One region of the Listeria sp. MAN/IMW/UF464 genome, then DNA from elsewhere that is predicted to be linked to it. Evidence: predicted binding sites of a transcription regulator. Region 1 holds the regulator's gene; each other region holds the start of a gene.
What was found. Region 1 encodes Rex, which represses fermentation and respiration genes when NADH is low (regulators of the CRP and FNR family bind a similar motif). Its sites were predicted from a motif close to TTGTGAAATATTTCACAA; they were not measured.
Positions count from the first base shown of each region.

Region 2: the regulator Rex is predicted to act here: its motif matches at 1,856-1,873, upstream of pflB (formate C-acetyltransferase).
Region 3: the regulator Rex is predicted to act here: its motif matches at 1,818-1,835, upstream of qoxA (cytochrome aa3 quinol oxidase subunit II).
Region 4: the regulator Rex is predicted to act here: its motif matches at 1,771-1,788, upstream of AC4PG0_RS11840 (cytochrome ubiquinol oxidase subunit I).

Region 1 is NZ_JBZWZP010000002.1:245,276-248,514, reverse strand. It holds gene groES (co-chaperone GroES) at 1-37, opposite strand, end outside; gene AC4PG0_RS08470 (CPBP family intramembrane glutamic endopeptidase) at 270-956, shown strand; partial or broken gene AC4PG0_RS08465 (DUF4305 domain-containing protein) at 958-1,162, shown strand; gene AC4PG0_RS08460 (redox-sensing transcriptional repressor Rex) at 1,189-1,836, opposite strand; gene AC4PG0_RS08455 (ABC-F family ATP-binding cassette domain-containing protein) at 2,147-3,239, shown strand, end outside.
Region 2 is NZ_JBZWZP010000001.1:300,306-303,544, forward strand. It holds gene pflB (formate C-acetyltransferase) at 1-1,746, opposite strand, end outside; gene AC4PG0_RS01525 (glycerol-3-phosphate responsive antiterminator) at 2,172-2,720, opposite strand; gene mutL (DNA mismatch repair endonuclease MutL) at 2,737-3,239, opposite strand, start outside.
Region 3 is NZ_JBZWZP010000003.1:241,092-244,330, forward strand. It holds gene qoxB (cytochrome aa3 quinol oxidase subunit I) at 1-454, opposite strand, end outside; gene qoxA (cytochrome aa3 quinol oxidase subunit II) at 472-1,578, opposite strand; gene AC4PG0_RS11170 (phosphomevalonate kinase) at 1,922-2,992, opposite strand; gene mvaD (diphosphomevalonate decarboxylase) at 2,982-3,239, opposite strand, start outside.
Region 4 is NZ_JBZWZP010000003.1:379,997-383,235, reverse strand. It holds gene cydB (cytochrome d ubiquinol oxidase subunit II) at 1-100, opposite strand, end outside; gene AC4PG0_RS11840 (cytochrome ubiquinol oxidase subunit I) at 87-1,493, opposite strand; gene tadA (tRNA adenosine(34) deaminase TadA) at 1,876-2,346, opposite strand; gene mbcS (acyl-CoA synthetase MbcS) at 2,542-3,239, shown strand, end outside.

The sequences.
Region 1 (3,239 bases):
CTTCAATTACAACACGATCTCCTAATGGTTTTAACAATGTAAATGACCTCCTCTGATATAATTACATTTTTCATTTTAGCACTCGACACATTAGAGTGCTAATACAGTTATTATGATACCAAACTAAATAAAAATTGCAAGCAAAAACGTTTAAAAATTAAAGAATTCTTATTTGCGGTAAAGCGTGATAACTAGTACAATAAGAAGAGCTATTTCCGCTATTTTTAAGCATTTAGCTGGAGCTTGTTTTTAGAAGGGATGCGTATTTTTTGGCTAAACGTTATATTACGATTGTATTAGTTTATTTATTATTACTATTTTCTGCATCTATTGGGATTCCCGTTGTTCAACATATTTTACTTAGTATGACTTCGATTTCTACAGCGGATGCTCAAACTTATGGGGTAATTACATGGTCGATTTTTTCTAATTTATTATCACTCGCCATTATTATTCCAATGCTTTATAGAAAACCAAAAGAAAATAAAATCGAACTCGGTGAAAAAACTGCGCCATTTCTGAGTATTGTGTGGATTATTGGTGGAGTGATTGGGTTATACGTAGCACAATTTATTTGTAGCATTATTCTAACGCTAATTTCTGGGAATATTGGTGAATCGGCAAACACAGAATTACTTGTTGATTTAACTAGATCGGCGCCTATTTTCTTGATTTTCATTTCAGTTCTCGGGCCAATTTTAGAAGAGCTTGTTTTTAGAAAAGTGGTTTTTGGTGGGCTGAGTAATGTGATGAACATTCATGTGGCTGCAGTTATTAGTTCGCTATTCTTTGGGCTACTTCACGGGGATATTTCCTTTTTACTTACTTATTTTGTCATCGGATTAATTCTTTGTTTTCTTTATACGAAAACGAAACGAATTGCTGTTTCGATGGGCGCACATATTTTAATGAATACCATTGTTTTGCTCGTGAGTCTTGGAATCATTGGAGGATAATATGAAAAATTCATTAATAAAGCAAAGTTTTCTTTATTTTGCGCTTGGTCTTGTATTTGTCTATTTTGTTATTGTTCGAGTGGCTGAATATGGTTATGATCTTGTTGCCTATATACTTATACTCATGATGTTAATTGATTTTGGTATTGGTATTGGCCTTATTATCACTGGGCTTAAAAGACGTAAAAAAAACCTGTAGAAAGTAAGTGTTGCTTACCTTCTACAGGTTTTTTTATTCTGTTTTCGCTGGATAGTTTTCCAGGAAATAGATTAACGTTTGTAATTCCGTTGTAAGATCGATATGGTGCACACGAACTTGTTTTGGAACGCTAATACGAGCTGGCGTAAAGTTTAGAATACCTTTAACATCTGCTTCAATTAAACGATCTACAGTTACTTGTGCTTCATCAGCTGGAACTGTCAGAATAACTACTTCCACACCATTTTCACGAACAATTTCTTCCATATCATTTAAGTGATAAATTGGAATGTCTTGTTGAACACTACCAACTTTCGCTGGGTCTACATCAAATGCAGCAACGATTTTGATATTATTGTTTTTCATGAAATTATAATGTAATAATGCTGTACCTAGGTTACCTACACCGATTAGTGCAACATTTGTCTGTTTGTCCTGACTAAGTGTTTTACTGAAAAAGTCGAGTATGTAAGAAACGTTATACCCGTATCCTTTCTTACCTAATGCGCCAAAGTACGAAAAATCACGTCGAATAGTCGCTGAATCAACTTTCACCGCTTCACTTAATTCCGCAGATGATACTCGTTCCTTGCCTGATTCATCTAGGTATTTCAAGTAACGATGATATAATGGTAAGCGTTTTGCTGTCGCTTGTGGAATTTTTGTTGTTTCCTCCATCATGCCTTCTGTCCCTTCTTCTTTTAAATTTTTTCTGAAGTTGAAGCTTTTGTGAACTGTACTTCCTTTCACATGCTTGCTTATATACTATAAACATTTCACAAGGAATGCACAAACTTTTTGCTCATGATTTTCAAGCAATAGTTTGTCCCGCAAAATATCTAGTGTTTTCCTTCTTTTCCATTCTACGCTAAAATCACAAATAATGCGAGTGTTTTCACAATCTGCCTTATACGTGAAGCCCTTCTTCTCTCATTGCGATTACTTGGCTTTTAAGATAAACTAGTAAGGAGAACGTTCGAGGAGAGAGATTATGATATTATTACAAGTTCAGCAAATTTCTAAATTCTTCGGTGCAGAAGTTATTTTAGATAATATTAAATTAGAAGTAAAAACAGGCGACCGAATTGCCTTAGTTGGCCGAAATGGCGCCGGTAAATCTACTTTACTTAAAATTATCGCTGGAAAAATGAGTTATGACGGCGGAACAATTTCTAAACCTAAAAGTGTCGAAATTGGCTATTTGGCTCAAAATACTGGCCTTGAATCCACGAAAACAATCTGGGATGAAATGTTAAGTGTTTTTGATTCACTTAGAAAAATGGAAGCAGATTTACGCAAAATGGAGCTTCGTCTTGGGGAACCTGAGCTTTATAATAATCCGGAAAAATATCAAGCATTGATGACCGATTACGATACCTTGCAACACACTTTTAAAGAAGTTGGTGGGTATACGTATGAAGCAGAAATCCGTTCCGTTTTAAACGGTTTACGCTTTTATCCAGAAGATTATGAAGTAGAAATCGCCTCACTCAGTGGTGGGCAAAAAACAAGGCTTGCGCTGGCTAAGTTATTACTCGCGAAACAGGATATTCTTGTTCTCGATGAACCGACAAACCATTTAGACATTGAAACACTAGCATGGTTAGAAACCTATTTGCAAAACTATCATGGTTCTTTACTTATCGTTTCTCATGACCGCTATTTCCTAGATAAAGTCGTTAACCAAGTATACGAAATTAGCCGCACAAGAATTGATCACTACAAAGGAAATTACAGTTCATTTGTTAGTCAAAAACAAGCTAAACTTGAACAAATGTGGAAAGAATTCGATAAACAACAAAAACAAATTTCCAAGCTAGAAGATTTTGTCGCTAGAAATATCGTTCGCGCTTCTACTACTAAGCGAGCTCAAAGCAGAAGAAAACAATTAGAAAAAATGGATGTACTCGCCCGACCTCAAGGCGACGAAAAATCGGCTCATTTTGGCTTCCAATTTGAAAAGCAAACTGGTAAAGATGTTTTAATGGTAGATGAATTAAGTATTGGTTACGCCAAAGACAAGCGCATCGCTTCCAATCTAACATTCGAAATGAAACGTCAAGATAGTCTAGCGCTCGTTGGTC
Region 2 (3,239 bases), on a different contig from region 1:
AGTTTTATGTTTTCTAACTTTAGTCATGAATGTTTTTAGAAGCTCAACTGCGATTTCATCTACACGGTCATCATTGTTTCCGTATTTAGGATAGTCGCCTTCGATTTCATAATCAACCACGATACCGTCTTCGTCACGGATTGGACGAACAGTAGCATATTTAATAGCAGATAAGGAGTCAGCTGCAACAGAAAGTCCAGCGATACCAGTTGCCATTGTACGCAATACTTCTGTATCATGTAAAGCCATTTCGATACGTTCGTAAGCGTATTTATCATGCATATAGTGAATAACATTTAATGTATTAAGGTAAAGTTCTGCAATCCATTCCATCATTGCATCATATTTTTCCATTACTTCTTTGTAGTCTAATACGTCGCCTTCAACTGGACGATAAGCAGGTCCAACTTGTGCTTTAGATTTTTCATCGACACCACCATTGATTGCATAAAGAAGTGTTTTAGCAAGGTTGGCACGAGCACCAAAGAATTGCATTTGTTTACCAACGCGCATTGCGGATACACAACATGCGATCGCATAGTCGTCTCCCCATTTAGGGCGCATAACATCGTCATTTTCGTATTGAATAGCAGATGTTTTGATAGACATTTTAGCACAGAATTTCTTGAATCCTGATGGTAAATGAGTGGACCAAAGTACAGTTAAGTTTGGTTCTGGAGCTGGTCCTAAGTTATCCAATGTGTGTAAGAAACGGAATGAGTTTTTCGTTACAAGTGGAACGCCTTCTTCCGTAATACCACCGATGGATTCAGTAACCCAAGTTGGATCTCCAGAGAATAATTCATTGTAATCTGGTGTACGAGCAAATTTTACAAGACGTAATTTCATGATGAAGTGGTCAACAATTTCTTGTGCTTCTTCTTCAGTAATTAGACCATTGCGAAGGTCACGTTCTACATAAATATCAAGGAATGTAGATGTACGTCCTAAACTCATTGCAGCACCATTTTGTTCTTTAATAGCAGCTAGGTAACCAAGGTATAACCATTGGAAAGCTTCTTGAGCAGTTTTAGCTGGGCGACCAAGATCGAAACCATGTTTTTCGCCTAGTACTTTTAATTCGCCAAGAGCACGAATTTGTTCGTTAAGTTCTTCACGTTGACGGATAACGTCATCGCTCATTGTACGTAAACCTGTATTGTTTAAATCTTGTTTCTTTTGTTTAATTAAGAAGTCAACTCCGTATAGTGCAACACGACGGTAGTCACCAATAATACGTCCACGGCCATAAGCATCTGGAAGACCAGTGATTACGCCTGATTTACGAGCTGCGCGCATTTCAGCAGTATAAGCATCAAATACACCTTGGTTATGTGTTTTACGGTATTCAGAAAAAATATGACTAATTTCTTCGTCTACTTTAAAACCATAAGATTCAGCTGCTACTTCTGCCATACGGATTCCACCGAATGGTTGTAAAGCGCGTTTGAAAGGTACGTCAGTTTGAACTCCGACAACTTTTTCTAAGTCTTTGTTTAAGTAACCTGGGTCATGTGAAGTAATGGTTGAAACGATTTTGGTATCCATATCTAGTACGCCACCGTTTTCACGTTCTTGTTTAGTTAAGTCCATTACTTGATCCCAAAGTTTTGTTGTTGCTTCGGTTGGGCCAACTAAGAATGTGTCGTCACCGTCATATAAGCGATAGTTTTTTAAGATAAAGTCACGTACATCTACTTCTTGTTGCCAGTTACCACCTGCGAATTCATACCATTGTTCAGTCATCATATAACCTCCATTTATTGTTCAATCTCGAGCGTGCTTTTTTGAGCAAACTAATTTATAAATAATCTACACTGTTATCATAACATATTCTACAAAAAATGCTACAGTTTTGTGCAATATTTTTCAAACTTTTTTATGAATTTTATGTGACTTTTTCTTTCAAAATAGCCAAGAACGCTAATTTAATGCGTTTTAACCACTTTATCATTATTCTAATTTTGTTTTAATTTTAATTTCTTATATTTCCTGTACCACTTCAAACACCCACTCCTGTTATGGTACAGATTTAATTTCATTCATTTGTATAAAACAGTTGGAAAACGCTTAATCTATTGCGCACCAATGCTTTTACAGTTTATGTAGCGTTTTCATTGTTTTTCATGAAAATAGCTAAGCCGTTTTTACAACTACGACTTAGCTATTTTTCACCATAAATATTTATTCGATGTGGTAACAGCAATTGCGCCACTAGCAATTACTTGATCCACTTGCTGTGTTGTTTCGATTAATCCTCCCGCAATCACTGGAATGTGAAGCTTTTGAGTCATCTTTTGTACTTGTTCTGGAATGATGCCGGGCAAAAGTTCAATGCAATCAGGCTGGACCTTCTGGATTAAAGCCACTCCTTTGTTATAAGCGCTAGAATCTATCATAAATAAACGCTGAATGGCAAGCATTTTATGTTGTTTTGCTTTCAAAATCGCATTTCCTCTTGTAGAAATAATGCCATCTGGGCGAATTTCTTTACATAAGAAGTCAATTGCATAGTCATCATTTTTTAAACCATTGACTAAATCAGCGTGTAGCAAAACTTTTTTCCCGCCAGCTTGTGCGTATTTTACTAAAGCTTTAAGCTGAGCAACATGAGTCTCGAGCATCACCATATAGGTCAAATCAAGCTCTAATATCTTTTCCATGTCTTTTTGATTATGTGCAGCTGGGATGATTGATTGACCAGAAAATGGTAACTCCAATTGTATTCCTCCTCTTCTACATGACACGTTTAAACATTTTTTCGAGTTCGTAAGTTGAATATTGAATAATAACTGGGCGGCCATGAGGACAAGTGAATGGATCGCTTGCTTCTCTAAGTGTGTCAAGAAGTGCTTCCATATCTTGCATAGTTAAATAGTGATTTGCTTTAATTGATTTTTTACAACTCATCATAATCGCAGTATCTTCTCTTAATTTATGAATACTTATACTTGGTGCTGACAAGGCTTCATCGATAATTTCGCGTAGCATTTCCTCTTCTTGGTCTTTTGGGAACCAGGTTGGATGTGCGCGAATAATAAAGCTATTTTGTCCGAAGTTTTCAAGAAAAACACCAACTTCTTCTAGTTTCGCTTTTTGTTCTTCTAGTCGGACATATTCATCTGATGGGAATTCTAACACGATAGGCACGAGTAATTCTTGCAATTCTCGACTTACTTCTCCAATTTTTTCACGATAAAATTCATATTTAATTCGTTCTTGCGCGGCATGCTGATCAA
Region 3 (3,239 bases), on a different contig from region 1:
AGTTAAATAGCATCGCTCCCATAAAGAACGTCCAAAAACTTAAGTTGTTTAAAAATGGAAATGCTACATCACGCGCACCAATTTGAAGTGGTACGGCAATGTTCATCAACCCAATGATAAACGGCATCGCCATAAATAAAATCATAATCGTTCCATGTGTAGAAAAAACTTCATTATAATGCTGTGCGTCTAAAAATTTCATATCCGGTAAAGCGAGCTGGGTACGCATCATTAGCGCATCCACACCGCCACGGAAAAACATTAAGACAGCAGCAAGCAAGTACATAATACCTATTTTTTTATGATCAACGGAAGAAATCCACTCTTTCATGAGCCACTTCCATTTTTTTGTATAAGTTAGTAACGCGACAACACCAATACTTACAAGTACGATAGAAATCTGCGCACCTAAAATCATCGGGTCACCAGTTACGATAAACTCATTCCATTTCATGCCTTATGTCCCCCCTTTTAGTTCCCTGCGTCATCCGATTCTTTTTTATTGAATTCATTTGTTTGGATGTCTTCTTCCATTTTCTTCATTTCATCTTCGCGGTGTTTATCCTCATGGTAACCTTCGCCGTTTTTAATAATTTGTGGCTTCATATCATGACGCTCAAATTGCGGATTAGTCACTGTCACAGGACGAACCGGAAGCATTGGTTTATCAGAGATGGTTGATTTTGTGTTCGGATTATGTGGATTTGTCATTTCATAACCAAAACGTTTGTAGGCATAGAAAACATACTCTGGATCAGCTGCTACATCAACAAATGCTAAATGCGTACCAGAATAAGTCTTTTTCTTGGAGCTTCCAGGAATTAAAAGACGGTCATATGTGTCTTGCGTAATAACTGGCGAGTTCGCTTTTGTTTCTTTTGCCCATTTCTTGAAATCTTTTTCAGATTGAGCTACTACGTCAAAGCGTTGATCCGCAAAACCTTCACCATTGAAGTTTGCGTTACGGCCTTTATACGTACCAACCTCATCTGCTTGTAAATATAAATTCATCGTCATTCCAGACATCGCATATTTTTGTCCACCTAATTGTGGTACCCAAAAACTTGTCATTGTATCTGCCGAAGTTAATTTAAACAGTACAGGACGGTCGGTTGGAATATTTACATAGTTGACTGTTTCAATTGACTCATCTGGATAACTAAAAATCCATTTCCAGTCTGCACTTGTTGCGTAAATAACAATTGGATCTTTATGCGAAGTCACTTTTGGTGCTTCTTCCCCTGCATAAATTGTTTTTACAGTCGGAATAGCCAGAGCAATAACGATTGCAACTGGAATCAATGTCCAAAAAATTTCCAGTTTTTTACTACCTTGCATATCCGGCTCATAGTTTGAAATGTCTTTCCGTTCGCGGTATTTAACCAACATAATCGTAAACAATACAAAAATCGTCAAAACAATAACCAGCATAAATATAATCGAATAAATAATTAAGTCCGACTGACCTTTTGCAACTGGTCCTTTTGGATTAAGTACCGTCAAGTCACCACAACCACTTATAAGGCCGGTAACCCCAAGTAGTGCCGTAAGTAGCAAAGATTTAAGTACCTTTGACACCCGAATCCCCTCTTTTCCTTTTGATGTTTTCTAATGTGTATTTTTGCGCAAAAATACCATTACCGGAGTGCTGAAAGAAGCTTTTTAGAACTCCTATGTAACTGAAAAAATGCTTTACTATTTGATTCTTTTAAAAAAGCTCACAAACTTTTTTCTGAACTGATTAGCATTTTTAGAATCACTATGTTCATACTCTAACTCATTATATCTGATTTAATACCTTAGTTCAAAAACCTGATATATTAAATATTTCACAAACTTTTATTCTGTTCACTATTCCCTAGTTTGTGAAATTCGAAACAAAAAAGCAACAAACTATTTATTTTAGTTTGCTGCTTAAAATTTATTCAGTAATTTGAACTCTCCCTGTATGGAAAGGTAAATGTTTAATACCAAGCTTTTCCCACTCATTGACAAGTTTTTCGGCTAGTTCTTTCGTTTTCGAGAAAGCTATTCCGCAGTCGCCGCCACCAGAGCCAGATGATTTTCCTGCGCCGCCCATGTTTTCGGCTGAGTCCGCGAGTTCTTTTAGCAAGCTTGTTTCAATATTTACGCCAGCTTTTGTTCCGAGTTCTTGAAGAATACGCCGATTTTCTTTAATAGATGAATAGAGCAATTCCTCGTCTTTCGTATGGAAAGCTTGAATTATTTGCTTCATAATCTCATTATTTCTAGTTAAAAAATGTTGATAATTCTTGCTATCTTCTTGCTTAAATGCATGAATTTGCGAAACTAGTTTCCCGGTACTTACAGGTGTGCCCGTCCAACCTACAGAAAAAGTCGGTACTGGTTCTTCTAATGTTTCAATTTGAAGCATTGGCCAAGGCTCTTTCATAAACCATTCGAGTGATTTATAAGCTAAACGATGCTTCACCCATTCCTGATCAAACGTCGTATAAGCAATCCAGCCACCATACATACAAGAAGCAATATCACCACAAGAACCATTACCTTGCACAACTAAATGTGAAAGGGCAGCTAGTTTGAATTTTTTAAGCATTGATATTTCTGGATAAAATTTCGTCATTAACGCGTTAATTACAGCAACCGTAGCCGCTGCGCTTGAACCGAGTCCATATTTTGCGCCAGATTGGTCGATTAGTTCTGTTTCAATGACCATCTTCACAGGAGTTAGTTCTATACCTTCTGATTTTAGGAAAGTTGTCGCGATATTAATTGCTTCAGCTGTAAATGTCCAATGTTCCCCGTCTGGTTTAAGTTCTCCGCCAATTGGCCATGAAACTGGATTTTCATAATGTGGAATCCATAATTCATTGCGTTCACTATCTTCAAGAGTTAGCGTTATATAACGATTAACTGCAGTTAGAATGGCTGTGTGACCGGATTCTACCACCGCATACTCACCAGCAACATATAATTTTCCGGGTATTTTAACCTGTAGTTTATTTTTCATCTGATATAACACTCGCTTCCTTACCAGCGTGGCAAATTAGAACGTTTTTAGCCAAACCTGACAACTTCTCTGCTACAATATTTTCATTTTCACGCTCACAAATAACTTTAACATTTGGACCAGCATCCATTGTGAAATAGGCTGGTATGCCGTTTTCACGCAATTCTCTAACTGCATCCATTATTTCTAGCGACAAAGGTTGAAAATAAGTGAAAGGAGGCTCTGCACCAAGCGTTGTCGCATGCAT
Region 4 (3,239 bases), on a different contig from region 1:
ATCGTGTAGACATCCCAACACCAAAGTCAAAACCTTCAAGGAAGAAGAATCCAATGAATAAGATGGCGATTAATAGAAACCATAACTCATTTAGTGACAAAGCTTTCATCCCCCTTATCAAATGGATCTACGGAAATCTCTGCTTTTTCTGGTTTGTGTCCGTCTGGTCCTTTTTTAATTTCACGTATAAATAAGTAAACCAATAGAATGGCTAAAATCGTATAAATTGTTGAGAACGCAATTATCGAGAACAAAATTTGTCCTGATGAAACGTTTGGCGATACGGCATCAGCGGTTTTCATGTAACCGAAAACTACCCATGGTTGTCGCCCTATTTCTGTCATAATCCAACCCATGGAGTTCGCTAGGAACGGGAAGCCAATCATTGGAATCATGAAACGTAAATACCATTTTGCATTAACGAGTTTTTTCTTCCAAGCAAGCACGATACCGATTAACGCGAATAGAATCATTAACATACCTGCGCCAACCATGATACGGAAGCTCCAAAATGCTGTTTTAACTGGTGGGATGTAGTCACCTTCACCATATTTTTCTTCATATTGTTTTTGCAGCGTGTTCATACCTTCCACGCTACCAGTTAATGTTCCGTAAGATAAGAAACTTAGCGCGTATGGGACATTGACTTCCCATTCGTTTTTCTTTTCTTCCGGATTAATTTTGGCAATCATCGTCCACGGAGCTGGGTCAGCTGTATCTTCCCATATCCCTTCTGTTGCTGCCATTTTCATAGGTTGAGTTTTAACTAAGTATTGTGCTTGCGAGTGACCACTGAAAGCCACACCAAATCCACCTATTACCGCCATGACCATTGCAATTTGGAATGATCGTTTAAAGAAGGCGACATCTTGTTTTTTGAGCATCTTATACGCACTGACACCAGCAATGAAAAAGGCCCCAGTGGCAAATGCCCCGAAAATAACGTGCGGGAACTCCACAAGTAGTTGTCCATTAGTAATAAGTTGCAAGAAATCATTCATTTCTGCGCGGCCGTTCTTAAATTCAAAACCAACCGGATGTTGCATAAATGAGTTTGCAGCTAAAATCCAGAAACTAGACATGATTGTTCCGATTGAAACAAGCCAAATACAAGCTAAATGAAGCTTTTTGCCAAGTTTGTCCCAACCAAAAATCCAAAGTCCGATAAACGTAGATTCCATAAAGAATGCAAGTAACGCTTCGATAGCAAGTGGTGCTCCGAATACGTCCCCAACAAATCTAGAGTAATCCGACCAGTTCATCCCAAACTGGAATTCTTGAATAATACCGGTTACGACACCGACCGCGAAGTTAATAAGGAATATATGACCCCAAAACTTCGACATTTTTTTGTAAATTTCTTTCCCCTTCACGACATACAACGTCTCCATAAGAGCAACCATAAATACAAGTCCAATTGAAAGTGGTACAAATAAAAAATGGAAAATCGTTGTTGATGCGAATTGAAAACGGGCTAAAAATAGTTTATCCACCCTTTTCTCCTCCTTTTTATGCTTAAAATTGCTGTTTAGTCCCTTGCTTTTTTGCTTCTTTCTTAAAAACCTTGTGAAAAACCGCCCAAAGTGATGCGCCCAGTTGCTCTGTAATTCACAAAGCATAATAAAATAATATGTAATCCTTATTTTTCACGGGTTTAGGAACTAGTTAAGAAAGATTTTTACTTTATAATGAGTTCTATCTGGAGTATATTTTATCCTATTTTAAGGTAAATTTATTTAGTACTTTAGATGTTATTTTATTTTTGAGAGATTGTGATAAATTTCGCAATTATTAAGTGGCTGTAAATGTTGATAAGACTTATTGCTTTTTATTTCACAATAGAAATCGTAAAAGCATGATTTAGTATAATGAGTATTAAGACCTATTCTTTTTTTTACGTTTTCGCAATTCCCGGAAGAAACTTTTTAACATCGCGCTGCTTTCGGCTTCTAATAATCCAGCTTCTACTTTACACGTATGGTTAAATCGATCATCCTGCAATAAATTCATTAATGAACCTGCTGTTCCGGCTTTTGGATCTTTTGCTCCGTAATAAACTTTGTCAATTCGCGAAAGTAAAATTGCTCCACTGCACATCGGACATGGTTCTAGCGTGACATATAGTTCTGCGCCGCTAAGACGCCAAGAATTTTGGTGTTTACAAGCATCTTCAATTGCAAGTAACTCCGCATGAGTCACAGCATTCTGGGTAGTTTCGCGTAAATTATGTGCGCGACCAATAATTTCTCCATCTAAAACAACAACTGCACCAATTGGAACCTCTCCAATTTCCCGTGCCTTCTTCGCCTCCTCAAGCGCTTGTTGCATAAAGAAATCTTGTTCCATCTATGCACCTCATTTCTCAAAAATCACTCACTGCCATTTTATCATAGCTTGTATTAGATGTAAGAATAATCTGCTCAAATTTTCACAGGAATACTTTTAGTTGCTTTCATAAGGCATTTATATTACCATATATTAATACTAGGTACTAAAACAAAATTATCAAAATATACAATCTACTTGCAAAGGAGAATCATTATGAATTCAGAGAAATTAATTGCTCCAGAACTTTATAATATCACCGACGAGATTGCTAAATTTAGTTCTGAAAAAACTGCTTTAATTTGGAAAAACGAACACAATGAAACAAAAACTTGGAGTTACCGTCACTTGCTGGAACAAGCGAACAAATTTGCTAACGTTGTAAAAGATGCGGGCGTGAAAAAAGGCGACCATGTCATTGTTATGACGCCTAGACTACTAGAAACTTATGCCATATACATGGGCTTGTGGAAAGCTGGTGCCATTATTATCCCGGCATCTGAACTTCTTAAAGCACATGACTTAGAATACCGCATCCGCCATGCTAACGTAAAAGCAATCGTTTCTTACAATGGAATGACCGCTGAATTTGATAAAATCGAAAATATTCCTTCTGTATCGAAAAAAATTATTGTTGGCGAAAAATTATCCGGGTGGGATCACTACGAAACACTAATGGAAACTGCATCGACTGAATTTGAACGCGTAGAAACGTCTCGAGATGACGCTTGCCTACTTGCATTTACTAGTGGAACTACTGGTAATCCTAAAGGTGTTGTACATATTCACGGTTGGGGTTACGCGCACATTCGTATCGCAGCTGATCATTGGTTGGACATTCATGAGGACGATATTGTTTGGGCTACAGCAGGTCCTGGTTGGCAAAAATGGGTTTGGTCTCCGTTCCTTTCTGT